DNA from 2 places in the Kitasatospora sp. NPDC018058 genome. Region 1 is predicted to be linked to the other one. Evidence: predicted binding sites of a transcription regulator. Region 1 holds the regulator's gene; the other holds the start of a gene.
What was found. Region 1 encodes HrcA, which represses chaperone genes, less so after heat shock. Its sites were predicted from a motif close to TTNGCACTCNGNNNNNCNGAGTGCNAA; they were not measured.

Region 1 (15,030 bases):
GAGCCGGCCGTGCGCGAGCTGATCGAGGGCTTCGTGAAGCGGGTCAACGCCGACCTGCAGCGCTGGCAGACGATCAAGAAGTTCCACCTGCTGCCGCGCGACCTCGACATCGAGCACGGCGAGCTGACCCCGAGCCTGAAGATCAAGCGCCCGGTGGTCGAGCGGACCTACGCGGACGCGGTGGCCGCGATGTACGCGGGCGCCAACGAGGCCTGATCCGCCCCGCTCCCGTACGGCCCGCGTGTTCGGTCGGGCCGTACGGGACAATGGGGTCATGCCCTCCGCACTCCCCGACGGCGAACCGGTGCCGTCCGACGGTTCCCTGCCCGCGCACGCCCTCACCGGGCTGGGGCGGCGGCCGTTCGGTTTCTACCTGCACGTGCCGTACTGCGCCAGCCGCTGCGGCTACTGCGACTTCAACACCTACACCGCCACCGAGCTGCGTTCCTCCGGTGCGGTCGCCTCGCAGGAGACCTACGCGGACAACGTGGTCGCCGAGATCAGGCTGGCCCGGAAGGTGCTGGGGGACGTGGACCTCCCGGTGCGGACCGTCTTCCTGGGCGGCGGCACCCCCACCCTGCTGCCCGCCCGCGACCTGGTGAAGATGCTCGCCGCGCTGCGCGAGGAGTTCGGGCTCGCCCCGGACGCCGAGGTCACCACCGAGGCCAACCCGGAGTCCGTCGACCCGGCGTACCTGGCCGAGCTGCGCGAGGGCGGCTACAACCGGATCTCCTTCGGCATGCAGAGCGCCCGCCCGCACGTCCTGCGGCTGCTCGACCGCCACCACACCCCGGGCCGCCCCGAGGCCTGCGTGGCCGAGGCCCGCGCGGCCGGCTTCGAGCACGTCAACCTCGACCTGATCTACGGCACCCCCGGCGAGTCCGACGACGACTGGCGGGCCTCCCTGGAGGCGGCGATCGGGGCCGGACCGGACCACGTCTCCGCGTACTCCCTGATCGTCGAGGAGGGCACCCGGCTGGCCGCCCGGGTCAAGCGCGGCGAACTGCCGATGATCGACGACGACGTGCACGCCGACCGCTACCTCATCGCCGAGCAGGCGCTCAGCGCGGCCGGCTACTCCTGGTACGAGGTCTCCAACTGGGCCACCACCCCCGAGGGCCGCTGCCGCCACAACGAGCTCTACTGGACCGGCGCCGACTGGTGGGGCGCCGGCCCCGGCGCCCACAGCCACATCGGCGGTGTCCGCTGGTGGAACGCCAAGCACCCCGCCGCCTACGCCCGGTCCCTCGCCGAGGGCCGCACCCCGGCGCTGGGCCGCGAGGTCCTGACGGACGAGGACCGCCGGGTCGAACGCATCCTGCTGGAACTGCGCCTGGTGGAGGGCGTCGCCCTGGACCTGCTGACCGACACCGGCCGCAAGGCCGCTTCCGTAGCCCTCGCCAACGGCCTCCTCGCCCCCGAGCCCTACGAGCAGGGCCGCGCCGCCCTCACCCTCCAGGGGCGGCTGCTGGCGGACGCGGTCGTACGTGACCTGGTGGACTGAGTGTCGTTAACGCGGGGTCAGCCGTCGGAGGGAGCGCGCAATGACCGCCATCGATGACCGGGTGACGGGGATCTTCGAGAACCTGGAGGTCCCGGAAGGCTTCAAGGTCGAGCTCATCAGGGGGGAAATCGTGATGACGGCCGGGCCGGACATGGTCCACAACATCATTGTCGAAGCCATTCGGGATCAGATCCCCCGGGCGGGGTGGCACCGTCTGACCACACAGGACATCGATCTTCCCGGATTGACGAGCGAGCCGCAGCCGGATCTGGTCGTGTTCGAGCGGGACGCCTTCGAGGGGCCGGGCCGCTTGATTCCCGCGCCCGTCCTCACTCTGGTGGTCGAGGTCGTCTCCAGGGCCAGCGTCCTCCGTGACTACCAGACCAAACGGGAGCTGTACGCCGAGGGCGCGATTCCCGTCTATCTGATCATCGACCCGATCAAGGCCGTCTGTGTGCTGCTGACCGAGCCGACCCGGTCGAGCGCCTCAGGGCTGCCGGACTACGTGTCCGCGCGGACCACCAAGTTCGGCGAGCCCATTCCGGTGGATCTGCTCGGCATCACCCTGGACACCTCGGAGTTCCAGACCTACTCCTGACCCGGCAGGGCCGTGAAGTCGATCAATTCCTCCACCTTGCCCAGCAGCTCGGGTTCCAGGTCCTTGTAACTGTTCACCTTCGACAGGATGTGCTTCCACGCCGCCGGGGTGTCCACCGGCCAGCCGAGACGGCGGCAGGTGCCCTCCTTCCAGTCCTCGCCGCGGGGGACGGCGGGCCAGGCGGGGATGCCGACGGAGGCGGGCTTCACGGCCTGCCAGACGTCGATGTAGGGGTGGCCGACGACCAGCACCGAGTCGCCGGTGACCTGGGCGGCGATGCGGTGTTCCTTGGTGCCGGGGAGCAGGTGGTCGACCAGGACGCCGAGGCGGCGCCCGGGGCCGGGGGCGAAGTCGGCGACGATGGCGGGGAGGTCGTCGATGCCGCGCAGGTACTCGACGACGACGCCCTCGATGCGCAGGTCGTCACCCCAGACCCGTTCGACCAGTTCGGCGTCGTGCCGGCCCTCGACGTAGATGCGGGACTCGCGGGCGACCCGGGCGCGGGCACCGGGGACGGCGATCGAGCCGGAGGCGGTGCGGCCGGGAGCACGGGAGGGGGCCGGGCCGGTGGGGCGCACCAGGGTGACGGCCTTGCCCTCCAGCAGGAAGCCGCGCGGGACCAGGGGGAAGACCCGGCGCTTGCCGAAGCGGTCCTCCAGGGTGACGGTGAACCCCTCGGCGGTCTTCTCGCAGCGCACCACCGCGCCGCAGAAGCCGGTGGTCACCTCCTCGACCACCAGGTCCCGTTCGGCGGGCACCTCCGGTGCGGGGGTCTGCTTCTTCCACGGCGGGGTCAGGTCTGGTCCGTACTGGCGGCTGCGCATACGGGTGATCATAGGGATGGCGGACGGACCGTCAGAGGCCCGGCGCGCCCCAGACCGGGAACCAGCGACTCAGGTCCTTCTCCAGCCGCAGGTCGTTCCCCAGCATCGCGTTGACCTGCAGCTCCAGCGGGCTGTTGCGCCGCTCGCCGCCGCCGGGCATCGGGGCGAAGGGGTAGAAGGTGCCGCGCTTGTAGAGGTAGACCAGGGCCAGCGACTGGCCCTCCGGGTTGCGGAAGCAGACCAGCGAGCAGAGCAGCTGCGGCCCGAAGCCGTTCGCCTCCAGCTCGCTGTTGACCGCGTGCAGGTCGTTCACCAGCTCCGGCAGTTCCTCGGGCCGGTGCCGGGTGAGCAGCCAGGAGTAGCCGTAGCCGTCCTTGGAGGCCTCCACCGGCACGCCGCCGCGCTCGGTGTCGGCGTCCAGCAGCGCCCGGACCTGCTGCTCGACCTGGACGAAGGCCGCGCCCTCCACGGCCGCGAAACAGACCGAACCGAGCCCGGTGGGGGTGAACCCGGCCCCGGCCTCCAGGGTGAGCGCGGCGGACGGCACACCGAACAGCTGGTCGAGGTCGGGCTTGACGGGCTTGGTGCGGCCGAACAGGGCGTCCAGGAATCCCACGGCGGTCCTTTCGGATCATTCGGATCAGGCGGTGATCAGCGGCCGAGCTGCTCGGAGATCTTCGCCAGCTGTGCCAGTCGCTTCTCCAGCGACGGGTGGGTGGAGAGCAGCTGCGAGGCGGTCTCCCGGGCGCTCAGCGCGGGGGCGAACCAGAAGGCGTTGTACGGCTGGGACTTGCGCAGGTCCTCGGTGGGGATGGCCGCGATCTGTCCGGTCACCTTGGTCAGGGCCGAGGCCAGGGCGCTGGGCCGGCCGGTGAGCTGGGCCGCGGCCCGGTCGGCGGCCAGCTCGCGGTAGCGGGAGAGCAGCCGGGTGAGCAGGAAGCTGATCGCGTAGACGACCATCGACACCAGCGGGACGATCAGCGCCACGATGGCCGCGTTCTGGTCGTTGTTGTTGCGCCCGCCGCCCATGAACCCGCCGTACACGGCGATCCGGGTCATCGCCCCGGCGAGCACGCCGAGGAAGCCGGCGATGGTCATCACGGCGACGTCCCGGTGGGCGACGTGCGACAGCTCGTGCGCCAGGACGCCTTCCAGTTCCTCCGGTTCGAGCCGGCGCAGCAGACCGGTGGTGACGCAGACCACCGCGTTCTGCGGGTTGCGGCCGGTGGCGAAGGCGTTGGGCATGTCGTTGTCGGCGACCGCCACGCGAGGCTTGGGCATGTCGGCCAGGGCGCAGAGCCGGTCGATGGTGCCGTGCAGCTGGGGGTACTGCTCCTCGGTCACCTGGTGGGCGCCCATCGCCCGCTCGGTGATCTTGTCGCTGAACCAGAACTGGGCCACGAACAGCCCGCCGGAGATCAGCACGATCAGCGGCCAGGCCCCGCGCAGCAGCGCGATCAGCAGGCCCGTGAAACCGACGTACAGCAGCCCGATCACGAACATCGTCGCGACCATGCGGCCGGTCAGGCCGCGGTCGGGCGCGAAACGGGTGTGCTGGCCCGAGCTCGACATCGCTTGCTCCTCCATTCGCCGTCGCTTTCGATGCTGCCACCCGGACGGTCCCCGAGCACCATCCCGTGCACGGGGAGTGTCGCGGCCCCGCCGCGAACTGCGGGCAGGATCACCCCGGGCGGGCCGTTCCTGCGAAAGGACCCGGGCCTTACACTGGCAGGTACGGTTCTGGCACTCGTGTGCGCAGAGTGCCAGGGTCGGGGTCCTTCCCGGGAGCGGCCCGCAGCATCACAGACGGACAACGTGCGAAGACGGAGGTGCGTGCCCCATGGCCGGTGAGGTCCGCCAGCTGGACGACCGCAAGCTCGCCGTTCTGCGTGCCATCGTCCAGGACTACGTGGGCACCGAGGAGCCGGTCGGCTCCAAGGCCCTGGTGGACCGGCACAACCTCGGGGTCTCCCCGGCCACCGTGCGCAACGACATGGCGGCGCTGGAGGAGGAGGGGTACATCCACCAGCCGCACACCAGCGCGGGGCGCATCCCCACCGACAAGGGCTACCGGTTGTTCGTCGACAAGCTGGCCGAGGTCAAGCCGATGAGCGCCCCGGAGCGGCGGGCGATCAGGCACTTCCTGGACGGCGCCGTCGACCTGGACGACGTGGTCGCCCGCACGGTGCGGCTGCTCGCCCAGCTGACCCGGCAGGTCGCCGTGGTCCAGTACCCTTCGCTGACCCGTTCCACCGTCCGGCACATCGAGCTGGTGGCGCTGGCTCCGGCCAAGGTGATGCTGGTCCTGATCACCAACACCGGCCGGGTCGAGCAGCGGATGGTCGACTGCCCGGGCACGGTCGGCGAGACGGTCCTGGCCGATCTGCGCGCGCGGATCAACGTGCGGGCGGCCGGCCAGCGGCTGCCGGACGTCCCGGGCCTGCTGGAGGAGCTGCCGGCCACCTTCGAGCAGATCGACCGGCCGACCGTCAGCACGGTCCTGGCGACCCTGTTCGAGGCGCTGGCCGAGCAGAACGAGGAGCGGATCATGCTGGCCGGCACGGCCAACCTGACCCGGTTGGGGCACGACTTCCCGCTCACCATCCAGCCGGTGCTGGAGGCCCTGGAGGAGCAGGTCGTCCTGCTTCGCCTCCTGGGTGAGACCACGGACGCCGCGATGACGGTCCGGATCGGGCGGGAGAACGCGTACGAAGGGCTGAATTCCACCTCGGTGGTGTCGGTCGGCTACGGTTCGGGCGACGAGAGCGTGGCCAAACTGGGTGTGATCGGTCCGACCCGGATGGACTACCCGGGCACAATGGGGGCGGTGCGAGCAGTGGCACGGTACGTGGGTCAGATCCTGGCCGAGTCGTAGCAAGCAGGCCGCTGTTACATAAGTAACGGCGGTGTCCAGTCGCACTACTACAGGCGGAACAAGCGGAGCATTTGGTGGCCACGGACTACTACGCGGTACTCGGCGTCCGACGGGATGCGGGGCAGGACGAGATCAAGAAGGCGTTCCGGCGCCTGGCACGCGAACTGCACCCGGACGTCAACCCGGACCCGAAGACGCAGGAGCGGTTCAAGGAGATCAACGCCGCCTACGAGGTGCTCTCCGACCCGCAGAAGCGTCAGGTCTACGACCTCGGCGGCGACCCGCTGTCGCCGGGCGGCGGTGGTGGCGCGGGCGGCTTCGGCGCCGGCGCGGCGGGCTTCGGCTTCTCCGACATCATGGACGCCTTCTTCGGCGCCGCGGCCGGCCAGCGTGGCCCGCGCTCGCGCACCCGCCGGGGCCAGGACGCCATGATCCGGCTGGAGATCACCCTGGAGGAGGCCGCCTTCGGCACCACCAAGGAACTCCAGGTCGACACCGCCGTCACCTGCACCACCTGCAACGGCGAGGGCGCGGCCCCCGGTACCTCCGCGCAGACCTGCGACATGTGCCGCGGCAAGGGCGAGGTCTCCCAGGTCACCCGCTCCTTCCTGGGGCAGGTCATGACCTCCCGCCCCTGCCCGCAGTGCCAGGGCTTCGGCACCGTCGTGCCGACCCCGTGCCCGGAGTGCGCCGGCGACGGCCGGGTCCGCGCCCGCCGCACCCTGACCGTCAAGATCCCGGCCGGTGTCGACAACGGCACCCGGATCCAGCTGGCCGGCGAGGGTGAGGTCGGCCCCGGCGGCGGCCCGGCCGGCGACCTGTACGTCGAGATCGCCGAGACCACCCACAGCGTCTTCCAGCGGCGCGGGGACGACCTGCACTGCACCGTCACCATCCCGATGACGGCCGCCGCGCTCGGCACCCAGGTGCCGCTGCAGACCCTGGACGGGCTGGAGGAGGTCGACATCCGGCCCGGCACCCAGTCCGGTCAGTCGATCCCGCTGCACGGCCGGGGCATCACCCACCTGCGCGGGGGCGGCCGGGGCGACCTGATAGTGCACGTCGAGGTGCAGACGCCCACCAAGCTCGACCCCGAGCAGGAGGAGCTGCTGCGCCGGCTCGCCGTACTGCGCGGTGAGGAGCGCCCGTCCGGTCAGTTCGCGCCGGGTCAGCAGGGCCTGTTCTCGCGCCTGAAGGACGCCTTCAACGGCCGGTAGACCGTCCGGGAGGGGGTGTCGGGGTCAGGGCCCCGACACCCCCTTCGCGTTCCTGTTCCGCCCACCCCCTCCGGAGGACCACCCCATGACCGCCCCCGTCTTCGTCGTCGCGACCGAGCGGATCGCCGCCGCCGTGCCCGGGGCGCTGGTGCGCCTGGACGGGGCGGAGGGGCGGCACGCGGCCGCGGTGAAGCGGCTGGAGGCCGGTGAGGCGGTGACCCTCGCGGACGGGTTGGGGCTCGGCGTGGACGGGACGGTCGCCGAGGTGCTCGGCAAGGACGCGATCGACGTCACGGTGGCCGCCGTGCGCCGGGAGCCGGAGCCGGCGCCGCGGATCGTCGTCGTCCAGGCGCTGCCCAAGGGCGACCGCGGCGAGCTGGCCGTGGAGACCATGACCGAGGTCGGCGTGGACGTGGTGATCCCCTGGGCCGCCTCGCGCTGCATCACCCAGTGGAAGGGCGACCGCGGCGCCAAGGCGCTCGCCAAGTGGCGGGCCACCGCCCGGGAGGCGGGCAAGCAGTCCCGCCGGCTGCGTTTCCCCGAGGTGCGCGAGCTGATGACCACCAGGCAGCTGGCCCCGCTGCTGGCCCAGGCCTCCCTCGCCGCGGTGCTGCACGAGGAGGGTGCCGAGCCGCTGGCGCACGCCGCGCTGCCCGCGGCCGGGGACATCGTGCTGGTGGTCGGCCCGGAGGGCGGGGTCTCCCCGGAGGAGCTGGCCGCCTTCGCCGAGGCGGGCGCGAAGCCCTACCGGCTGGGCCCCTCGGTGCTGCGCACCTCCACCGCCGGGGTGGCCGCCGGGGCGCTGCTGCTGGGGCGCACCGGCCGCTGGGCGTAGGGGCGCACCGGCCGCTGGGCGTAACCCCCGCACGCCGGGTCGGGAGTTGCGGAAAACGGGGCGGCTCGTACCCGCACCTGCCTACGCTGGCGGCGTGACGGACTCCCTGAGCACCTCTGCGGGCGCCTATCTGCGCCATCCCCATCTGCACGGTGACCTGGTCACCTTCGTCGCCGAGGACGACCTCTGGCTGGCCCCGCTGGGCGGTGGCCGGGCCTGGCGGCTGACGGCCGATCACCTGCCGGTGCACCACCCCCGGTTCTCCCCGGACGGGCGGCACATCGCCTTCTCCTCCACCCGGGACGGTGCCCCCGAGGTGCACGTGGTGTCGGTGGACGGCGGGCCGTCCCGGCGGCTCACCCACTGGGGCAGCGAGCAGACCCGGGTGCAGGGCTGGACGGCCGACGGCCGCCCGATCGCCACCACCGGCGCCGGCGAGGCCAGTGAGCGCCGCAGCTGGGCGCACGCGGTGCCGCTGGACGGCGGCGAGGCGGTGCGGCTGCCGTACGGGCCGGTCGGCGGGCTCGCCTTCGAGCCGGACGGGGAGAGGGTGCTGCTGGTCACCGTCAACAACCGCGAGCCGGCCTGGTGGAAGCGCTACCGGGGCGGCCGGGCGGGCAAGTTGTGGCTCGGCCGGGACGAATTCACCCGCGTGCACGAGGAGTTGGGCGGGCAGCTCGACTCCCCGCTGTGGGTGGCCGGTTCTCCCCAGGGCGGTCGGATCGCCTTCCTGTCCGACCACGAGGGCGTCGGCGAGCTGTGGTCCAGCCGCCCGGACGGCTCCGACCTGCGCCGCCACACCGGTGACCCGGACGGCTTCTACGCCCGCAACGCGAGCACCGACGGCACCCGGGTCGTCCTCCACCGTGCCGGCGACCTGTGGCTGCTGGACGACCTGGACAGCGCCGAGCCGCGCCGCCTGGACATCCGGCTGGCCGGCTCGCGCACCGGCCGCCGCCCCCGCCCGGTGCACGCCGCGCACTGGCTGGAGTCCGTCGCCCCCGACCGCACCGGCCGGGCCGGCGCCGTGGTGGTGCGCGGCAGCGTGCACTGGCTGACCCACCGCGAGGGCCCGGCCCGGGTGCTGGACGAGACCCCGGGCGTGCGCGCGCGGCTGGCCCGGGTGGTGCCGGGCGAGGACGGCGCCCAGGGCGTGCTCTGGGTGTCCGACGCCGAAGGCGAGGACGCGCTGGAGTATGCCCCGGCCGTGCACGGCGCCGAGCGGCGCCGGCTGGCCGCCGGGCGGCTCGGCCGGGTCAACTCGCTGGTGGTCTCCCCGGACGGCAAGCAGGCGGCGCTGGGCGTGCACGACGGACGGGTGCTGCTGGTGGCGCTGGCCGACGGCGCCGTGCACGAGCTGGAGCGCAGCACCGACGGCGAGGTGAGCGGGCTGGCGTTCAGCCCGGACTCGGCCTGGCTGGCCTGGTCCCGCCCGGTGCACGGGGTGGGCCCGTACTCGTTGCGCCAGATCGTGCTGGCCAACCTGGCCACCCGCACCGTCAGCGAGGTCACCCAGCAGCGCTTCATCGACACCTCGCCCGCCTTCACCGCGGACGGCCGCTACCTGGCCTTCCTGTCGGTGCGCAACTTCGACCCGGTCTACGACGCGCACGTCTTCGACCTGTCCTTCCCGAACGGCTGCCGCCCGTACCTGATCACGCTGGCCGCCGACACGCCGTCCCCGTTCGGACCGCAGCGGGCCGGGCGGCCGCTCGGCGGGGAGGAGGACGAGCCCAAGGCGCGGAAGGCGGACGGCGAGGAGGGCGGGGCCGAGGCCGCCCCGGCGACCAGGGTGGACCTGGACGGCATCGCCGACCGGATCGTCCCGTTCCCGGTCGAGGGCGGCCGGTTCCACACGCTGCGCGCCGCCAAGGACGGCGTGCTGTGGACCAGGGTGCCGCTGCTCGGCGAACTCGGCGACGAGGCGGCCTCGCTGGACGACGAGCGGCCGCGCCCGGTGCTGGAGCGCTTCGACCTCAGGAAGCGCCGCGCCGAGCAACTGGTGCACGGCGTCGACGGGTTCGCGGTCAGCGGGGACGGCACCCGGGTGGCCGTGCTGGACGAGGGCGAGCTGCGGATCGTCCCGGCCGACCACAAGGCGGGCGGCGAGGACGACGAGACCGCCGTCGACCTCGCCCGGCTGCGGGTGACCGTCGACCCGGCCGCCGAGTGGCGCCAGATGTACGCCGAGAACGGCCGGCTGATGCGGGACAACTTCTGGCGCCCGGACCTGGGCGGCGTGGACTGGGCCGCGGTACTGGAGCGTTACCGGCCGCTGGTCGAGCGGGTCGGCTCGCACGACGAACTGGTCGACCTGCTCTGGGAGGTGCACGGCGAACTCGGCACCTCGCACGCCTACGTGATCCCCCACGGCCGCTACACCGAGCCGGCCCGGCGCCAGGGCCTGCTGGGTGCGGACCTGGTCAAGGACGGTGGGCAGTGGCGGATCGCCCGGATCCTGCCCGGCGAGTCCTCCGACCCCCGGGCCCGGTCGCCGCTGGCCGCGCCGGGCGCCGCGATCCGCCCGGGCGACGCGGTGCTGGCCGTCAACGGCCGCCCGGTGGACCCGGTCACCGGCCCGGCGCCGCTGCTGGCCGGCACCGCCGGGCAGCCGGTCGAGCTGACCGTGGCCGGCAAGGACGGCACCGACCAGCGCAACCCGGTGGTCGTCCCGCTCGCCGACGAGGAGGCGCTGCGCTACCACGACTGGGTGGCCGGGCGGCGGGCCGCGGTGCGCGAGCTGTCCGGCGGCCGGCTCGGCTACCTGCACATCCCGGACATGCAGACGGCCGGCTGGGCCCAGCTGCACCGCGACCTGACCACCGAGATGGCCAAGGAGGGCGTGATCGTCGACGTCCGGGACAACCGGGGCGGCCACACCTCGCAGTTGGTGATCGAGAAGCTGGCCCGCCGGATCGTCGGCTGGGACGTCATCCGGGACACCGACCACCCGGTGCCCTACCCGATGGACGCCCCGCGCGGGCCGGTGGTCGCGCTCGCCAACGAGCTGTCCGGCTCGGACGGCGACATCGTCAACGCCGCCATCCAGGCGCTCGGGATCGGCCCGGTGGTCGGCACCCGCACCTGGGGCGGGGTGATCGGCATCGACAGCCGCTACCGGCTGGTCGACGGCACCCTGGTCACCCAGCCCAAGTATTCGTTCTGGCTGGAGAACTACGGCTGGGGCGTGGAGAACCACGGCGTCGACCCGGACGTCGAGGTGCCGTTCGCCCCGCACCACTGGGCGGCCGGCGAGGACCCGCAGCTGGCCGAGGGCGTGCGGATCGCCCTGGCGGCCCTGGCGCAGACCCCGGCCCGGACGGCGCCGCCGCTGCCCTGGGCGTGACGATGTGAAGGTGAGGAGCGGGAAGTCGGTGGGGCCGACTCCCCGCTCCGGGGCCTGGGTAGGATGCGGGGCTGTCCTTGATCGGGATCTTGATCGACAGCTCACGGGGGAGCACATGGCGCAGGGCTATCCGCCGCCGCAGTACCCGCAGAACGGCTACGGGCAGCAGCCGCCGCAGAACGGCTACGGGCCGAACCCGTACGCGCAGGGGCCGTACGCCCAGCCGCCGCAGCCCCAGCCGTACGCCCAGCCGCCGCAGCCGTACGGCCGGAACCCGTACCCGCCGCACGGCCAGAGCCCCTACCCACAGGCGCAGCCCGCGCTCCCGCCGTGTCCCAAGGAGGCGGGCGGCGGTCGGCGCTTCCTGGCGATCGTGCTCGACTTCGTCCTCGCGGTCGGCCTCGGCTTCGCCGCCGCCAACGCCGCTGACGCGGCGAGCCGCCCCAAGCCGGTCGCGCACGCGGCCGGCCACGCCGTCCACCACAGCAGCGGCCCGGCGGTGCCCTACTTCGTGACGCTGCTGGGGGTCGGCCTGCTCGCCTCGTTCCTCAACCAGGTGGTGCTCGCCCGGCTCACCGGCTTCAGCGTGGGCAAGGGGATCCTGGCCATGCGGGTGGTGCGCCGAAAGCGCGTCATGCGCCCCAACACGTGGCGGCTAACCCGGCGTTGGCTGCTCGGCTTCGTCTATCTGGCGGTCGTCTTCCTCTCCGAGGACTTCGAGGTGTCGGAAGGGGACATCGTCGGCATGCGCTCGGTGCGCTGGAAGCACCTGCAGGAGTATCAGCAAGCGGTCGGACGGCTCGGCTAGGCTGCGCCCGTACGGCCCACGAACCCACTGACGCGAGGAGAAGCCGATGGCCGGCGAGCCGCAGCCCGACTGCCTGTTCTGCAAGATCGTGGCGGGCGAGATCCCGGCGACCGTGGTGCGCAAGACCGAGCGCACCCTCGCCTTCCGCGACATCGCCCCCAAGGCCCCCATGCACGTCCTGGTCATCCCGCACGTCCACTACCCGAACGCCGCCGCGCTGGCCGCGGCCGAGCCGGAGATCGCCGGCGAACTGCTCGCCGAGGCGGGCGCGGTGGCCAGGGACGAGGGCATCGAGGACTACCGGCTGATCTTCAACACCGGTGCGGGCGCCGGGCAGACCGTCTTCCACGCCCACGTCCACCTGCTCGGCGGCACGCACATGACCGAGAGCATGGTCTGACCTACGTGTCCCAGCGCGAACTCGTCGTCCTCGGCACCGCCAGCCAGGTGCCCACCCGGCACCGCAACCACAACGGCTACCTGCTGCGCTGGGACGGCGAGGGCCTGCTCTTCGACCCCGGCGAGGGCACCCAGCGGCAGATGCTGCACGCCGGGGTCTCGGCCACCCAGATCACCCGGATCGCGGTGACCCACTTCCACGGCGACCACTGCCTGGGCCTCGCCGGGGTGATCCAGCGGATCAACCTCGACCGCGTCCCGCACCCGGTCGACGTCTACTTCCCGGCCTCCGGCGAGGTCTACTTCGAGCGGCTGCGGCACGCCACCGCGTACCACGAGACGGCCGTGCTGCGGCCCCGGCCGATCGACGAGCCGGGCCCGCTGCCCGCCCCCGGCGCCCGCTTCGCGCTGGACGCGATCCGGTTGGACCACCCCGTGGAGTCCTTCGGCTACCGGCTGTCCGAGCCGGACGGCCGCCGCCTGGTGCCCGAGCGGCTCGCCGGGTTCGGCGTCTTCGGCCCGGCGGTGGGCCGGCTGCAGCACGAGGGCGCGATCGAGGTGGACGGCCGGACGGTCACCCTGGACCAGGTCAGCGAGCCCAGGCTCGGCCAGAAGTTCGCCTTCGTGATGGACACCCGGCTCTGCGAGGGCGTGTACCGGCTCGCCGAGGGCGCCGACCTGCTGGTGGTCGAGGCGACCTTCACCGACGCCGACGCCCACCTCGCCGAGGACCACGGCCACCTCACCGCGGGCCAGGCCGCCAAGGCCGCCGCCGAGGCGGGCGTGCGCACCCTGGTGCTGACCCACTTCTCCCAGCGCTACCCGGACCTCGGCCAGCACCTGGCCGACGCCCGCAAGCACTTCGACGGGGAGCTGGTGCTCGCCGCCGACCTCGCCCGGGTGCCGGTTCCCGCCCGCCGCCATCCGTGAACGGCACCGAAAAACCCCGAGGCCGCATCCATCAAGAACGAAAAGGGCTCGCGTCGTCCTCCGATCTGCCGCAGCATCGTCGGGTGCGGCCCCGCCGCCCGCCGCAGCGATCACGCTCGCGGCGTACCCTGGTGCCCCGGAGAGACCGAGCGGCACACGACACCACGGATGGGATGAGGCAGGCCCCAGCGCCGACCTATGAGTGACACATCGCAGACCCGTACCGACGGACAGTCACGCCCCGAACCGGCCGACGACGGCCGCGTGAGCGCCCGGATCGTCATCCCCGAGAAGCACCCGATGGTCACCCTGCTCGGCACGGCGGACTCGCTGCTGCGCGTGATCGAGCAGGGCTTCCCCGCCGCCGACATCCACGTCCGCGGCAACGAGGTGACCGCCACCGGGGTCCGTGCCGAGGTCGCCCTCGTGCAGAAGCTCTTCAGCGAGATGATGCTGGTGCTGCGCACCGGCCAGCCCCTGACGGAGGACGCCGTGGAGCGCTCGATCGCCATGCTCCGCAGCCAGGAGGAGGACCCGGACTCCCCGGCCCCGTCGCAGGTGTTCACCGCGAACATCCTGTCCAACCGCGGCCGCACGATCCGCCCCAAGACCCTCAACCAGCAGCGCTACGTCGACGCGATCGACAAGCACACCATCACCTTCGGCCTCGGCCCGGCCGGCACCGGCAAGACCTACCTGGCGATGGCCAAGGCCGTCCAGGCCCTGCAGGCCAAGGAGGTCAACCGGATCATCCTGACCCGCCCGGCGGTCGAGGCGGGCGAGCGGCTGGGCTTCCTGCCCGGCACCCTCTACGAGAAGATCGACCCGTACCTGCGCCCGCTGTACGACGCGCTGCACGACATGATCGACCCGGACTCCATCCCGCGCCTGATGGCGTCCGGCACCATCGAGGTCGCGCCGCTCGCGTACATGCGCGGCCGCACCCTCAACGACGCCTTCATCATCCTCGACGAGGCCCAGAACACCTCGCCCGAGCAGATCAAGATGTTCCTCACCCGCCTCGGGTTCAACTCCCGGGTGGTGGTCACCGGCGACACCACCCAGATCGACCTCCCGAGCGGCACCCGTAGCGGTCTCAAGGTCGTCCAGGAGATCCTGGCCGACGTGCCGGACATCCACTTCTCCGTCCTCACCAGCAACGACGTGGTCCGCCACAAGCTGGTCGGGCGGATCGTGGACGCCTACGAGCGCTGGGACGCCCGGCAGGAGGTCGAGGACAACGCCCCGACCGCCCGCAAGCCGGCCCAGCGGCGCCCCGGTAAGACGACCGCGGCGCGCGCACCCCGACAGTCCCATCGCACCGAAAGCTGAGCACACAGCCCGTCATGTCGATCGACATCGCCAACGAGTCCGGCTGGGACGCCGATGAGGAAGCCATCCTCGACGTCGCCCGCTTCGCCCTGGACAAGATGCGGATCCACCCGCAGTCCGAACTGTCCGTGATCCTGGTGGACGGTGCGGCGATGGAGGAGCTGCACATCCAGTGGATGGACCTGCCCGGCCCGACCGACGTGATGTCGTTCCCGATGGACGAGCTGCGTCCCGGCAAGGAGGGCGAGGAACTGCCGCAGGGCCTGCTCGGCGACATCGTGCTCTGCCCCGAGGTCGCCGAGCAGCAGGGCAAGGCGGCCCCCTCCAAGCACTCGATGGACGAGGAGCTGCAGCTGCTCACC
Region 2 (15,030 bases), on a different contig from region 1:
GGTCGCGACGGACTCGTCGGTGATCGAGGCGATCTCGTCCAGCAGCGGCTGCGGGTCCTCGTAGCGGGTCCAGAGGCCTTCCAGGTTCAGCACGCCCAGACCGCCCAGGCGGCCGATCTTGATGGCCTGCTCGGGCGAGACCACGCTGTCCATCGGGGCGGCCAGGAACGGCAGCTCGAAGCGGTAGGCGTCGATCTGCCAGGCGATCGAGACCTCCTTCGGGTCACGCGTACGGCGGCTGGGGACGACGGCGATGTCGTCGAAGGCGTACGCCCGGCGGCCGCGCTTGCCTCGCCCGATCTCGATCTCAGTCACTTCGAGCCCTTCTGGTTTGTTGCTCATGCCCGCCGGGTCACCCCGGCCGCCCCCAGTATCCCGTACCAGCTGTGACTCGCGCGCTCGCCTCCCGGCCGCTCCGCCCCGGTGCCGACGGTCGTCGCTCCGATGCCCCCCGGTCCCGGGGGCCTCCCCGCTCGCCCGCCTCGCCCGCCGACGGGCGGGAGGGAGGGGCCCGCCCTTTCGGCTCGGGCGCGGGCGCCCCGAGGGCCGGCGGCTCGGACACGCCGAGGGGCCCGCCGTCGCGGTGCGACGGCGGGCCCCTCGGTGGTTCGGGCCGGCTCCCTCAGCCGGTCAGGCCGTTCAGCGACTCGAGTAGTTCGGCGCCTCGACGGTCATCTGGATGTCGTGCGGGTGGCTCTCCTTGAGGCCCGCCGAGGTGATCCGGACGAAGCGGCCCTTGCTCTCCATCTCGGCGATGGTGCCGGCGCCGACGTAGCCCATGGTCTGGCGCAGGCCGCCGATCAGCTGGTGCAGCACGGCGGACAGCGGGCCGCGGTACTGCACCTGGCCCTCGATGCCCTCGGGGACGAGCTTGTCGTCCGAGGCCACCTCGGCCTGGAAGTAGCGGTCCTTGGAGTAGGAGCGGCCCTGGCCGCGGGACTGCATGGCGCCCAGCGAGCCCATGCCGCGGTAGGACTTGAACTGCTTGCCGTTGATGAACAGCAGCTCGCCGGGGGACTCCTCGCAGCCGGCCAGCAGCGAGCCCAGCATCACGGTGTCGGCACCGGCGGCCAGCGCCTTGCCGATGTCGCCCGAGTACTGCAGGCCACCGTCGCCGATGACCGGCACGCCGGCCGCCTGGCAGGCCTGGGCGGCCTCGTAGATGGCGGTGATCTGCGGGACGCCGATGCCGGCGACCACGCGGGTGGTGCAGATGGAGCCGGGGCCGACGCCGACCTTGACGCCGTCCACGCCGGCGTCGATCAGCGCCTGGGCGCCGTCGCGGGTGGCGACGTTGCCGCCGACCACGTCGACCTTGACGGCCGACTTGATCTTGGCGATCCAGGCCAGCGCGTTGTGGCTGTGGCCGTGCGAGGTGTCGACGACCAGGAAGTCCACGCCCGCCTCGACCAGGGCCTGGGCCCGGTCGAAGGCCTCGGCGCTGGCGCCGACCGCGGCACCGACCAGCAGACGGCCCTCGGCGTCCTTGGCGGCGTTCGGGTACTGCTCGGCCTTGACGAAGTCCTTGACGGTGATCAGGCCCTTGATCCGGCCCTCGTCGTCGACCAGCGGGAGCTTCTCGATCTTGTGGCGGCGCAGCAGCGCCATCGCGTCCACGCCGGAGATGCCGACCTTGCCGGTGATCAGCGGCATCGGGGTCATGATCTCGCGGACCTGGCGACTGCGGTCCGACTCGAAGGCCATGTCACGGTTGGTGACGATGCCCAGCAGCTTGCCGGACGGGTCGGCGATCGGCACCCCGGAGATGCGGAACTTGGCGCACAGCGCGTCGGCCTCGGCCAGCGTGGTGTCCGGGCCGACCGTGATCGGGTCGGTGACCATGCCGGACTCGGAGCGCTTCACCAGGTCGACCTGGTTGGCCTGGTCCTCGACCGACAGGTTGCGGTGCAGCACGCCGACGCCACCCTGGCGGGCCATCGCGATGGCCATCCGCGACTCGGTGACCTTGTCCATCGCCGCGGACAGCAGCGGGATGTTGACGCGGACGTTCCGGGAGACCCGCGAGGAGGTGTCGACCTGGTTCGGCAGCACCTCGGAGGCCCCGGGCAGCAGCAGGACGTCATCGAACGTGAGCCCGAGCATGGCGAACTTCTCGGGTACGCCTGCGGCGTTGTAAGACATTTGGGGGGTACCTTCCGTGGCCGGCCTAATCCGCTCACGCCCTGAGGGAGGGGGCGCGTTCATCGCTCACTCGCGCAGACCGCCGAAAGCCGGGTGGGTTCGGAGGAACCTCCAAGGGAACCCCGTGTGCACCCGCGAAACTTTGGCAACCTGCCCAGGCGCCGATACCCCATGGTACTGGCACCGCGAATGTGCCTCGTGTGCCCTTGACAACAACCCTCCCCCGTGGCTCATTCCACGTGGTCGAGGGCTCAGGACGATTCCTCGGCGAGCGCCCGCAGCCGGCTGAGCGCCCGGTGCTGGGCCACCCGGACGGCGCCGGGCGACATCCCGAGCACCTCACCGGTCTCCTCCGCCGACAGCCCGGCGGCCACCCGAAGCAGCACCAGCTCACGCTGACGGGCCGGCAGGTTGGAGAGCAGCTCCTTGGCCCAGGCCGCGTCGCTGCTGAGCAACGCCTGCTCCTCCGGGCCGAGCGCCTCGTCCGGCACCTCCGGGAGGTCGTCCTGCGGCACGACCGTCGAACCGGGCCCGCGCATCGCGGCCCGCTGCAGATCGGCGATCTTGTGCGCGGCGATCCCGTAGACGAAGGCCTCGAACGGCCGCCCCTGGTCCTTGTACCGGGGCAGCGCGCACAGCACCGCGACGCAGACCTCCTGGGCCACGTCGTCCACGTGGTGCCGGGCCCCGCCGGGCAGCCGGACCAGCTTGGCGCGGCAGTAGCGCAGCGCGAGCGGGTGGACGTAGGCGAGCAGGGCGTCGATGGCCGGGCCCTCGCCGCGGACGGCGGCCGCGACCAGTTCGCCCACCAGGGGCGAGCCGCCCGTACCGAGCACCGGCGGGCGGCCCGGTCCGGCCCCGGCATCGGGGCCGCCGGAATCGGCGTACGACGGATCGTGGCCCGGGCCCGAGGGCTGGGCCTCACCCGGGTCCGCCTGGCCGGCCGCACCGGCGACGTCGTCGCGCATCGGTCCATGGTGCCTGGTCGATCGGGAAAACGCGGCACCGCGTCCGGAGTTGTGCACCGGAACGTTATGCGCTGTGGCACCGCGCGGTGTGCCGCGCACCACCGGCCCCTCCTGCACCGTCCCGCCTCCCGCCCCGCCGCCGTAGGTGGTTCCGTCCGTCGCGCCGTCCGCCGAGTGTCCTGCGGCTGCGTGGTTCGCCGCAGTGCCTGTCCGCTGGTCCCCGAGGTGCTCCACTCCTCCATGGTGCAACCTCGGGACCGTAACGTCACACGCCCGTGCGGTTCCCGCTCCGGGAATCGATGGCGGCGCGCCCGGGCCGACGGCGCCGCCGGTGGTCAGCGGACCAGGCCCCAGCGGAAGCCCAGCGCCACCGCGTGCGCGCGGTCGGAGGCCCCGAGCTTCTTGAACAGCCGTCGGGCGTGGGTCTTGACGGTGTCCTCGGACAGGAACAGCTCGCGGCCGATCTCGGCGTTGCTGCGTCCGTGGCTCATGCCCTCCAGCACCTGGATCTCACGCGCCGTCAAGGTCGGCGCCGCGCCCATGTCGGGACTGCGCAGTCGGCGCGGGGCGAGCCGCCAGGTCGGGTCGGCGAGGGCCTGGGTGACGGTGGCCCGCAGCTCGGCGCGCGAGGCGTCCTTGTGCAGGTACCCGCGGGCACCGGCGGCCACCGCCAGGGCGACACCGTCGAGGTCCTCGGCGACGGTGAGCATGATGATCCGGGCGCCCGGGTCGGCGGACAGCAGCCGCCGGACCGTCTCGACCCCGCCGAGGCCGGGCATCCGGACGTCCATCAGGACGAGGTCGGACCGGTCGGCCACCCAGCGGCGAAGGACCTCCTCCCCGTTCGTCGCGGTGGTGACCCGGTCCACACCGGGTACGGTCGCGACGGCGCGGCGAAGCGCCTCGCGGGCGAGCGGGGAATCGTCGCAAACGAGAACGGAAGTCATGACCGTCGTCCTCCGCAGCTGATCCGCGTCACGTTGAGCCTCCTGGCTGGTACGAACCTCTCCGACACGGCCGATCGGCGACAGACTTCGTCCTGATCGCCCCGACTTGCCCGCGATCGTTCCCGACGTCCGGCGCCCGCTAACCGCCTCCGCACTTCCAACGACCGTCACTCGAATGAGTTACGGCCTTCGGGCCATCCCCACCACTGTACGTGGCCAACCCATTACCGATCAGCCGCATCGCGGTGCACACGCCGCACTTTTGCGCAGCTCGCGCGCGGTCGGCGTACGACCCGCACACCGGTGCGGCGTGTCGCGCGCCTGTCGGCCACCCGATTGCCGCACCCCGCGCCCATCGAAAGCCCTTGCCCGGTTTGCCCGTTTTTATAGCTTTCTCATGGTCATTGACTGTTGTGCCAGTGTGTGGGTGACTTGTCCATGGAGTTGCCTTAAGTCATATTTCCAGGTGTCCATACCAGCGCGGGACGCCCCGCCGGGCACCGCTCGGCACCAGCCCGCCGAGCACGCCCGGCCGACGGCCGACCGCTTCCGAAGGGAATGAGCCATGGCAGATTTCTCCCGCCTCCCGGGTCCCAACGCGGACCTCTGGGACTGGCAGCTCTCGGCAGCCTGTCGTGGCGTGGACAGCTCGCTCTTCTTCCACCCCGAGGGCGAGCGCGGGGCGGCGCGCAGTTCGCGTGAGGCCAGTGCCAAGGAGGTCTGCATGCGCTGCCCGGTGATCGCCGAGTGCGCCGCACACGCCCTGGCGGTCCGCGAACCGTACGGCGTCTGGGGCGGGATGACGGAGGACGAGCGCGAGGAGATGCTGGGCCGCTCGCGGCACCGCCTTGTGGAGGTCCCGCTGACCCCGCCGGCGGTCGCACAGCGCTAGACCCGCCTCGACGACACGCCGTGAAGAAACGATTCTTCGCGGCGCCTCAGGCTGCTCACATCACATCCGGCACCGGGCAGGCGGCAGCCCCGCCACCGACCGTCAGCGGTCGGCGGCCGCGCCCGCCAGGCGCTCCAGCATCAGCGCGACGGCCGGCACCTCGGCCAGGTCCGGCAGGGTCAGCGCCACCACCTGGCGCACCGCCGGCACCCCGGAGGCCGTCCGCACCGGCACCGTCGACACGCCGTCAGGGCGCACCGACTGCAGCGCCAGCCGGGGCAGCACCGCCACCCCCAGCCCGGCCGCCACCAGGCCGACCACCGCCGGGTAGTCGTCGGTCGCGAAGTCGATCCGGGGCTCGAAGCCCGCCCCGGCGCACAGCTCCACCAGGTGCCCCCGGCACTGCGGGCAGCCGGCGATCCACTGCTCCCCCGCCAGCTCGGCCAGCTCCACCGGCCTGCCCCGCCCGGCCAGCGGGTGGGCGGCGGGCAGCACGCCCACCAGCGGGTCGTCCAGCAGCGGGGTGACCACCAGGTCGGACCAGTCGGTGCCGGCCGACAACTGCTGCGCCTCCAGGTTCGCCTCGGCCCGCGCCTCGCGCGGGGTACCGTGCGCGGGGGCCGACAGCGCGACGGCGCCGTCGGACTGCGGGTAGCGGAAGGCCAGCGCGATCTCGCACTCCCCGCCGCGCAGCATCGCCAGCGACTCCGGCGGCTCCGCCTCGACCAGCGACACGCGCACCCCCGGATGGCTGTCCCGCAGCCGGGCGACGCCGGGCGGCACCAGGGTGGAACTCGCGGTCGGGAAGGACACCAGCCGCACCCGCCCGGCCCGCAGCCCGGCGATCGCGGCCACCTCCTCCTCGGCGGCGGAGAGCCCGGCCAGGATCCCGGTGGCATGCTTGAGCAGGACCCGCCCGGCCTCGCTGAGCTGCATCCCGCGGCCCGAACGGACCACCAGCGGGGTGTCGACCGACTTCTCCAGGGCCTTCATCTGCTGGCTGATGGCAGGCTGCGTACACCCCAGCTCGCGGGCGGCGGCGGAGAAGGAGCCGGTGCGGGCGACCGCACGCAGGACGCGCAGATGGCGGGCCTCGATCATGCCTCAGTTATAAGGCAATCTTTGCATTCTGCAAAATTCTACTGATAGTTGAAGCCTGAAGAACGACCGCCGGGCGCACCCGCCCGGCAACGCCGGAGGCCCGGCCCGCCTCCCCGAGGGAGCGGACCGGGCCTCCGGTCAGGAGTTGCGGCTATCGCGCCGGGCCTCAGTGCGAGTGGCCGTGGCCGTGCGAGTGGCCGTGACCGTTCTCGGCCTCCTCCTCCTTCTTCTCCACCACGAGGGTCTCGGTGGTGAGCAGCAGGGAGGCGATCGAGGCGGCGTTCTCCAGGGCGGAGCGGGTGACCTTGACCGGGTCGATGACGCCGGCCTTCACCAGGTCGCCGTACTCGCCGGTGGCGGCGTTGTAGCCCTGGCCGATCTCCAGCTCGGAGACCTTGGAGGTGATGACGTAGCCCTCCAGGCCGGCGTTCTGGGCGATCCAGCGCAGCGGCTCGTGCAGCGCCTTGCGGACCACGGCGACACCGGTGGCCTCGTCACCCGACAGGCCCAGGCCGTCGTTCAGCACCTTGGCGGCGTGGACCAGGGAGGCGCCACCACCGGCGACGATGCCCTCCTCGACCGCGGCGCGGGTCGCCGAGATGGCGTCCTCCAGGCGGTGCTTGCGCTCCTTCAGCTCCACCTCGGTGGCGGCGCCGACCTTGATGACGCAGACGCCGCCGGCCAGCTTGGCCAGGCGCTCCTGCAGCTTCTCGCGGTCCCAGTCGGAGTCGGTCGCGGCGATCTCGCCCTTGATCTGGGCGACGCGGCCGGCCACGGCCTCGGCGTCACCGGCACCGTCGACGACCGTGGTCTCGTCCTTGGTGATGGTCACGCGGCGGGCGGTGCCCAGCACGTCCAGGCCGACCTGGTCGAGCTTGAGGCCGATCTCCTCGGAGATGACCTGGCCACCGGTCAGGACGGCCAGGTCGCCGAGGATCGCCTTGCGGCGGTCGCCGAAGCCCGGGGCCTTGACGGCCACGGCGTTGAAGGTGCCGCGGATCTTGTTCACGACCAGGGTCGACAGCGCCTCGCCGTCGACGTCCTCGGCGATGATCAGCAGCGGCTTGGTGGCACCGCCCTGCAGGATCTTCTCCAGCAGCGGCAGCAGCTCCTGGATGGAGGAGATCTTGCCCTGGTTGATCAGGATGTACGGGTCCTCCAGGACCGCCTCCTGCCGCTCCGCGTCGGTGACGAAGTACGGCGACAGGTAGCCCTTGTCGAACTGCATGCCCTCGGTGAAGTCCAGCTCCACGCCGAAGGTGTTCGACTCCTCGACGGTGATGACACCGTCCTTGCCGACCTTGTCGATCGCCTCGGCGATCAGCTCGCCGACCTGGGTGTCCTGGGCGGAGAGGGACGCGACGGCGGCGACGTCGTCCTTGCCCTCGATCTCGCGGGCCACCGAGAGCAGGTGCTCGGAGACGGCGGCGACGGCCTTGTCGATGCCCTTCTTCAGGGCGGCCGGGCCGGCACCGGCGGCGACGTTGCGCAGACCCTCGTTGACCAGGGCCTGGGCCAGCACGGTGGCGGTGGTGGTGCCGTCACCCGCGACGTCGTTGGTCTTGGTGGCGACCTCCTTGACGAGCTGCGCGCCAAGGTTCTCGTACGGGTCGTCCAGCTCGACCTCGCGGGCGATGGTGACACCGTCGTTGGTGATGGTCGGGGCACCGAACTTCTTGTCGATGACGACGTTGCGGCCCTTGGGGCCGATGGTCACCTTGACGGTGTCGGCCAGCTTGTTGACACCGCGCTCCAGCGAGCGGCGGGCGTCCTCGTCGAACTGCAGGATCTTCGCCATGTTCCCTATTCCCTCGGGGCTGCGGCCGCTTCGGAGGCCGCCGAACTAGGTGGACCAACGACCACGCCCCGGGCCACCGTCACTGAGGACGCGATCCGGGGCGGGGCGGGGACGTCTTACTTCTCGATGATCGCGAGGACGTCGCGGGCCGAGAGGACGAGGTACTCCTCGCCCTGGTACTTGACCTCGGTGCCGCCGTACTTCGAGTACAGGACGATGTCACCCACGGCGACGTCGAGCGGCAGACGCTGGCCGTCCTCGAAGCGGCCCGGGCCGACGGCCAGGACGACGCCCTCCTGGGGCTTCTCCTTGGCGGTGTCCGGGATAACCAGGCCGGAGGCCGTGGTGGTCTCGGCGTCGAGCGGCTGGACCACGATGCGGTCCTCGAGCGGCTTGATGGCAACCTTGCTGCTGGTGGTCACGTCCGAGCTCCCCTTCGGAGATTACGGGGTTTTCTAACGGGTAGGGGCGAACCTGCATGCCTGCCGTCGCGGGGGTCAGACACGCGTCTTCGCGTTAGCACTCCCCTAGTGGGGAGTGCCAAGGACGACCATAGGCCCGTGTTAGCACTCCGTCAACCAGAGTGCCAACGGCGCGCCTCCGGAACCCGTTCCGCGAATGAGTAGCCGTACTCATGTGCGAGGCGGAGCCCGGGTCGCAGACTCGTCCCATGACCGACACCCCGGCCCGCATCGGCCCGTCCCGGCTCAAGGACGCCACCTTCGCCCTACTGGCACTGCCCCTGCTGGGAATCGCACTCCCGTACGTCGTCTTCTCCTTCGTCGCGAGCTTCGGCAACGGCCCCGGCCGCGGCGACGAGGGCGACGGCAGCGCCTGGGCCTTCCTGGCCTACGGGATGCTCGCCGGCCCGGTGGCCGCCCTGGTGGCGGACATCGTGGTCGCCGTCCGCAGCCACCGCGCCGGCTACCGCTGCCTGCCGGTCGCGGCCTCGATCTCGCCCTTCGTCCTCCCGGCCGTCTTCTCCTCCGGCGTCCTCCGGTGAGCGCGCCACGGCCACGGATTCACTGGGGCGTCGACCTGCTGCTCGCCCTGACCGTCCTCCTGTCGATCGGCGGCGCGGCGTACATCGGCTTCTGGGCGGCCTTCGTCCTGGCGCTCTTCCTCCACTCCTGGGCCGCCGGGCTGGTCGTCTGCGTCGTCGGCACCCTTGTGGGGCTGGCGTTCACCGTCCGGGGCACCTGGCGGACCGGCTACCGGATCACCCCGGTCGTCGCGGCGGCCGCACCTGTGCTCGGGCCGCTGCTGATCTGGCCCGCCGTCGGCCTCAACATCCTCGGCTGACCGGTCAGAATGGGCCCGTGGACACCGAGAACCTCCAGCCCCTGCTGACCCCCGAGGGCCAGGCCCTGCTCGCCGAGTTGCGCGAGTTCACGCCCGAGGAGGAGCTGGCGCTCGCCACCCGGCTGCGGCGGGAGCATCCGGCGGAGCTGGTGTCGGCGGCGTTCGGGCAGGCGCGGCTGCGGCAGCGGGCGCGGGCGAAGTTCGGGGCGGACGCGGACCTGATGTACTTCACGCCCAACGGGGTCGAGCAGTCCACCCGGCGCAGTGTGGCCGAGTGGCGGGCGCGCCGGTTCGCCCAATTGGGGGTACGACGGCTGGCGGACCTGTGCTGCGGCATCGGCGGGGACGTGCTGGCGCTGGCCCGGGCCGGGATCGAGGTGCTGGCGGTGGACAAGGACCCGGCGGCCTGCGCCGCGACCGCGGCCAACGCCGCCGCGCTGGGCCTGTCCGAGCTGGTCCAGGTGCGCTGCGCGGACGTCGCCGAGGTGGACGTCACCGGCTACGACGCGGTGTTCACCGACCCTGCCCGCCGGACCTCGCGGGGCCGGGTGTTCGACCCCGAGGCGTACGCCCCGCCGCTGTCCTGGGCGATCGAGGCCGGGCGGCGGACCCCGATCGGCGCGCTGAAGGTGGCACCGGGCATCCCGCACGAGGCCGTCCCGGCGGACGCCGAGGCCGAGTGGGTCTCCGACCACGGGGACGTCAAGGAGGCGGTGCTCTGGTTCGGCACCGAGGCGGCCCACCCGCACCGCGCCACCCTGCTGCCGCAGGGCGCCAGCCTGGCCGGCGGCGACCTGCCCGACCCGCCGGCCGGACCGGTCGGGCGGTACCTGTACGAGCCGGACGGCGCGGTGATCCGGGCCCACCTGGTGGCCGAGGTGGCCGAACAGGTCGGCGGCCGGCTGATCGACCCGAAGATCGCCTACCTGACCTCGGACGAGCTGGTCGCCACCCCGTACGCGCACGCCTTCGAGCTCACCGACGTGCTGCCCTTCCACATCAAGAAGCTGAAGGCGCTGCTGCGCGAGCGTCAGGTCGGCACGGTGGTGATCAAGAAGCGCGGGATGGCGATCACCCCGGAGGAGCTGCGCCGTCAGCTCAAGCCCTCCGGGCCGAACACCGTCACGGTGATCCTCAGCCGCACCGACCACGGACCGCTGATGATGCTCGGTCAGCCGGTCTGAGCGGTTACGACGCCGGCGCCTGGATGTAGTCGTCCAGCCGGGCCACCGAGAAGCCCTGCTCCTGGATCCGGGCCAGCAGGTCGGCGAACATCTGGGTCATCGTGGCGCCCTTGAGCTCCTTGGGGCCGCGGAAGTGCGCCAGGATGATGTCGCCGGGCTTCAGCTTCTTGTCGGCGGCCTGGTACTGCATGTCGTGGATCTGCATCGACTCGCGCCAGAGCACGATCGCGCGCGGGCCGCACTGCTGCACCGAGGTGTTGAGCATCGGGGTGTTGGCGCCGTCGCCGAACGGCGGGCGGAACAGCAGCGGGGCGGTGCCGTACTGCTGGGTGAGCGCGGCCTGGTCGTCGCAGATCTCGGCTTTCTGCTTGTCCGCCGGGAGCTTGCTCATCACCGGGTGGGTGACGGTGTGGTTCTGGATGTGGTTGCCGAGCGCCTGGAGCGGCTTGAAGTAGCCGTAGTCGTTCTTGACGATGTCCTTGGTCAGGAACATCGTGATCGGCACCTTGAGGTCGGTCAGCATCTCGACGAACTTCGGGTCCTTCTCGGCGCCGTCGTCGATGGTGATGAAGACGACCTTGTCGCTCGTCTTCACGTCGCTGATCACCGGTACGGTGCCGGTGCGTTCGAGCTTGATCGGCTTGTCGGCGGGCGGCGCGGGGGCCGGGGCGAGCGGCTTGAGGTTCCACTTCGCCCAGGCCGCGGCGTCGCCCTCGGCCGGGGCCGCCCCCGGCGTGGTGGCCGCGGCGGTCGGCGCGGCGCCGCCGGACGGCGGGGACGCGGCCGCGGTGGTCTTCGTCGCGGCCGGGGCGGCACCGCCGCCGTCCCCGTTGTCGCCGCACGCGGTGGCGAAGGCCAGCAAGGCCAGCGCCCCCGCCGCGTACGTCCTGGTCCTGCTCCGCCCGTCCCTGCTCACCGCACCGCGCTCCCGATCCCGTCCGGCTTTCTCTCAGCTATGCACGGTAGCGGGCACGGCGGCGGTTCCCGACCACCGTCTACTCGACGTACTCGCTGGTGAAGGACCAGCGGTGCACCGGGCGGCCGAGCAACTCGGCCGGCGGGTCGGCGACCGGTACCGGAGCACCGCTCCACCAGGTGATCAGCAGCACCCGCTCGCCCGGGGCGGAGAGCAGCTCAAGACGCTCCAGGCCGGCCGCGCCGCGGACCGCCGGCAGCGCGGACTCCCGCACCCAGGCGGCGAGTTCGTCGCCCCGATGGTCCGCCGCCCGGGCCTCCCACATCGCGGCGACGGTCATGCCGCGCCGCCGCCGAGGGCGTCGTAGGCCTGGCCGTGGAGGTCGCCGTGCCCGATGTCCGCGGCAGGGACGTGGACGTCGGTGACGGGCAGCGAGGAGTCGGCCGACAGGTCGAAGGCGGAGGGCGTGCGGTCGCGCCACACCATCTCCGCGCCCAGCGCGGCCACCATCGCGCCGTTGTCGGTGCACAGGCCCGGCCGGGGCACCCGCAGTCGGATGCCGGCCCGGTCGCAGCGCTGCTGGGCCATCTCGCGCAGCCGGGAGTTGGCCGCGACGCCGCCGCCGATCATCAGGTGGTCGACGCCGTTGTCCTTGCACGCCTTGACGGCCTTGCGGGTGAGCACGTCGGTGACCGCCTCCTGGAAGGAGGCCGCCACGTCGGCGATCGGCACCTCCTCGCCGGCCCGGCGCTTGGCCTCCACCCAACGGGCGACGGCGGTCTTCAGGCCGGAGAAGGAGAAGTCGTACTCCGGGTCGTTCCTGCCGCTCAGGCCGCGCGGGAAGTTGATCGCCTTGGGGTCGCCCTCGCGGGCCGTCCGGTCGACGATCGGGCCGCCGGGGAAGCCCAGGCCGAGCACCCGGGCGACCTTGTCGAAGGCCTCGCCGGCCGCGTCGTCGATGGTCGCGCCGAGCGGGCGCACGTCGCTGGTGATGTCCTCGCTGAGCAGCAGCGAGGAGTGCCCGCCGGAGACCAGCAGGGCCATCGTCGGCGAGGGCAGCCGGCCGTGCTCCAGCTGGTCGACGCAGATGTGCGAGGCGAGGTGGTTGACCCCGTACAGCGGCTTGTCCAGCGCCCAGGCGTACGCCTTCGCGGCGCTGACGCCGACCAGCAGCGCGCCGGCCAGGCCGGGGCCGGCGGTGACGGCGATGCCGTCCAGGTCGCTCGCCTTGATCCCGGCGGTGTCCAGGGCGCGTTGGATGGTCGGGACCATCGCCTCCAGGTGGGCGCGGCTGGCGATCTCCGGGACGACGCCGCCGAAGCGGGCGTGGTCGTTGACGCTGGAGGCGACCGCGTCGGCCAGCAGCGTGGTGCCGCGCACGATGCCGACGCCGGTCTCGTCGCAGGAGGTCTCGATGCCGAGGACGAGCGGTTCGTCAGCCATGGCGGGTGTCCTCAATGTCCTTCGGGTCGGTGCTGTCAGTGCTCGGGTGGTCGAGGCGCATCACCAGCGCGTCGACGTTGGCGGGCTGGTAGTAGCCGCGCCGGATGCCCACCGGTTCGAAGCCGTGGCGCTCGTACAGCCGCTGGGCGCGCGGGTTGTCCACCCGTACCTCCAGCAGCAGTTCGGCGCAGCCGCGCCGGGCGGCCTCGTGGATCAGGTCGGTGAGCAGCGCCGTGCCGAGGCCGGCGCCCTGGTGGCGCTCGTCGACGGCGATGGTCTGGACGTCGCCCTCGCCGGCGATCTCCATCAGTCCGGCGTAGCCGACGATGGTGCCGTCCCCGGTGGTGGCGACGGTGTAGTGGCGGGTGCCGCCGGGGTGGGCCTCGGCGAGTTCGGACCAGTACATCCCGTGGGACCAGGCGTCCTCGGGGAAGAGCCTGAGTTCCAGCTCCATCACCGGCTCGATGTCCCACCAGCGCATCGGGCGCAGGGTGGTGCCGTGGTTCACGCCGGGAGCACCGCCTTGTAGCCTGCGGGCACCTGGGCGTCCGGGCGGCGCAGGTACAGCGGGAGGTTCGGCAGCAGCTCCCGCCCGGCGGCCAGCTCGGCGGCGGCGAAGCCGGCGAGGGCGCCGGCCGAGACGTGCTCGGGGCCGTGGGCGCCGGGGAAGGCGTCGGGGTAGAGCAGCGCGCCGGCGCCCACCGAGCGGGCCGGGGGCGTCAGCTCGGCCGGGCGGTCCACGCCGGGGCCCTCGGTGCGGCGGCCCTCGGCGTCGTAGGAGGCCCAGTAGACCTCCTTGCGGCGGGCGTCGGTGGCCACCGTGAACGGCTGCCCGGTCAAGCCCTCGGCGCGGGCCTGGAAGGCGATCGCGTCCAGGGTGCAGACGCCGTGCACCGGCAGCCCGAGCGCGTGGCCGAGCGCGGCGGCGGTCACCAGGCCGACCCGCAGGCCGGTGTACGGGCCCGGGCCGACGCCGACGGCGATGCCGGTGAGCTGGTGCTTGTCCACCCCGGCAGCCCGCAGGACCTGGTCGATCGCGGGCAGCAGCAGTTCACCGTGGCGTCGGGCGTCGACCTGGTGGGTCTCGGCGAGGACGGCCGTGCCGTCGTGGACGGCGGCGGTGACGGCGGGGGTAGCGGTGTCGAACGCGAGCAGCAGCACGGGTCAAGGTTAGACCGACGTTGAGCCGACCAGACGATCGAGCTGGTGTCCCCATCCGGAACACACGTGCTGGGCGCTGCCGACCGGCCGGGGGGACCTGGCACGATTAGGGCGGTACGTACAGAGGACGGCGGCGGGAGCGGCACGTGGCGAAGATGGGTCCTGGAGTGGTGGTCACGGGGTTGACCCTGGGGGCCCTGGCGGTGGTGAGCCTGCTGGCCTTCCAGGCCAACGGCGCGCAGGACCGCGCGGGCGGTGCCCGCCCCACCGCCGCGGTGACATCGACCGGGCCGGCCGCCTCGGCGACGCCGAGCGCCTCGCCCACCCCGACCGCCCCGGCCCTGCCGGCCAGCTCGGGCAGCGGCACGCGGGTCGTCTACTCGGTGGGCAGCCACTACGTCTGGCTGGTCGACCCGAAGAAGAACCCGCAGGTCGCGGCCACGTTCCTGGTCACCCCGGGCACGGTCGAGCCGACCCCGGGCAGCTACTCGGTGTACAGCCGCACCCCGATCGGCACCGGTACCGACGGCCGGCAGATCGAGCACGTGGTGCGCTTCTCGCAGCACAACGGCGTGGTGTTCGGCTTCAGCTCGGCGGTGGACGGCGCGACGCCGACCGCCGACCCGAAGGCCAAGACCGGCGGTATCCGCAGCGGCCGCGCCGACGGGCAGCTGCTCTGGGACTTCGCGCCGAACGGCACCAAGGTGGTCGTGGTCGCCTGAGCCGGGCGTCAGGCAGCCCGGGGTGTCTCCGCCTCGGGCTGCTCGGCCTGCCGCGGCTGCGGTTCGGGCGGGGTGGACACCGCCTCGGCGGCTGCGCAGGCGGCCAGCAGCGCCCGCATCGGCGCTCCCGGAACGCGGCGGGCGGACTCTCCGGTCCCGGTGCCGCGCGGGGCGCGCTCCGGGGCGGGGGTGGGGCTCGACATGGCGCCTCCCTAGTTAGGCAGACCTAACCGCAGCACCCATCCCACCACGCCCGGCGCCCCGCCCGCAACACCATGCCGACAGGGTGTCGGCAAAACGGGGAACGGCCGGGGCCCGCCCGCGAACACCCCGCGGGCGGGGGTTCGAAGACCGGACCTTCAGGCGAGCTTCTCCAGCTCCACATCCGCCCAGCGCTCTCCGATACCGGTCAGCACCACCCGGCGCGGGTCGTGGTCCTCCCCGGCGGTGTCGC

Region 2: groES (co-chaperone GroES) is a predicted target of HrcA. The motif match lies at 8,412-8,438, and genes of this name have one in related genera.

What each region holds. Positions count from the first base shown of each region.
Region 1 is NZ_JBIRFA010000013.1:103,452-118,481, reverse strand. Features, by position in the region: gene ACH4E7_RS20115 (AMP-dependent synthetase/ligase) at 1-216, shown strand, start outside; gene hemW (radical SAM family heme chaperone HemW) at 275-1,504, shown strand; gene ACH4E7_RS20105 (Uma2 family endonuclease) at 1,545-2,102, shown strand; gene ACH4E7_RS20100 (DUF3097 domain-containing protein) at 2,093-2,926, opposite strand; gene ACH4E7_RS20095 (hypothetical protein) at 2,958-3,542, opposite strand; gene htpX (zinc metalloprotease HtpX) at 3,578-4,498, opposite strand; gene hrcA (heat-inducible transcriptional repressor HrcA) at 4,767-5,801, shown strand; gene dnaJ (molecular chaperone DnaJ) at 5,876-7,018, shown strand; gene ACH4E7_RS20075 (16S rRNA (uracil(1498)-N(3))-methyltransferase) at 7,104-7,853, shown strand; gene ACH4E7_RS20070 (S41 family peptidase) at 7,948-11,199, shown strand; gene ACH4E7_RS20065 (RDD family protein) at 11,315-12,007, shown strand; gene ACH4E7_RS20060 (histidine triad nucleotide-binding protein) at 12,054-12,407, shown strand; gene ACH4E7_RS20055 (ribonuclease Z) at 12,413-13,336, shown strand; gene ACH4E7_RS20050 (PhoH family protein) at 13,535-14,668, shown strand; gene ybeY (rRNA maturation RNase YbeY) at 14,683-15,030, shown strand, end outside.
Region 2 is NZ_JBIRFA010000011.1:139,535-154,564, forward strand. Features, by position in the region: gene ACH4E7_RS17805 (GuaB3 family IMP dehydrogenase-related protein) at 1-315, opposite strand, end outside; gene guaB (IMP dehydrogenase) at 640-2,142, opposite strand; gene shbA (RNA polymerase sigma factor ShbA) at 2,394-3,110, opposite strand; gene ACH4E7_RS17820 (response regulator transcription factor) at 3,446-4,057, opposite strand; gene ACH4E7_RS17825 (WhiB family transcriptional regulator) at 4,623-4,949, shown strand; gene ACH4E7_RS17830 (LysR family transcriptional regulator) at 5,052-6,050, opposite strand; gene groL (chaperonin GroEL) at 6,217-7,848, opposite strand; gene groES (co-chaperone GroES) at 7,965-8,270, opposite strand; gene ACH4E7_RS17845 (hypothetical protein) at 8,519-8,851, shown strand; gene ACH4E7_RS17850 (hypothetical protein) at 8,848-9,150, shown strand; gene ACH4E7_RS17855 (SAM-dependent methyltransferase) at 9,147-10,334, shown strand; gene ACH4E7_RS17860 (polysaccharide deacetylase family protein) at 10,339-11,250, opposite strand; gene ACH4E7_RS17865 (hypothetical protein) at 11,330-11,590, opposite strand; gene tsaD (tRNA (adenosine(37)-N6)-threonylcarbamoyltransferase complex transferase subunit TsaD) at 11,587-12,693, opposite strand; gene rimI (ribosomal protein S18-alanine N-acetyltransferase) at 12,686-13,174, opposite strand; gene tsaB (tRNA (adenosine(37)-N6)-threonylcarbamoyltransferase complex dimerization subunit type 1 TsaB) at 13,198-13,854, opposite strand; gene ACH4E7_RS17885 (hypothetical protein) at 14,010-14,576, shown strand; gene ACH4E7_RS17890 (hypothetical protein) at 14,585-14,779, opposite strand; gene tsaE (tRNA (adenosine(37)-N6)-threonylcarbamoyltransferase complex ATPase subunit type 1 TsaE) at 14,936-15,030, opposite strand, start outside.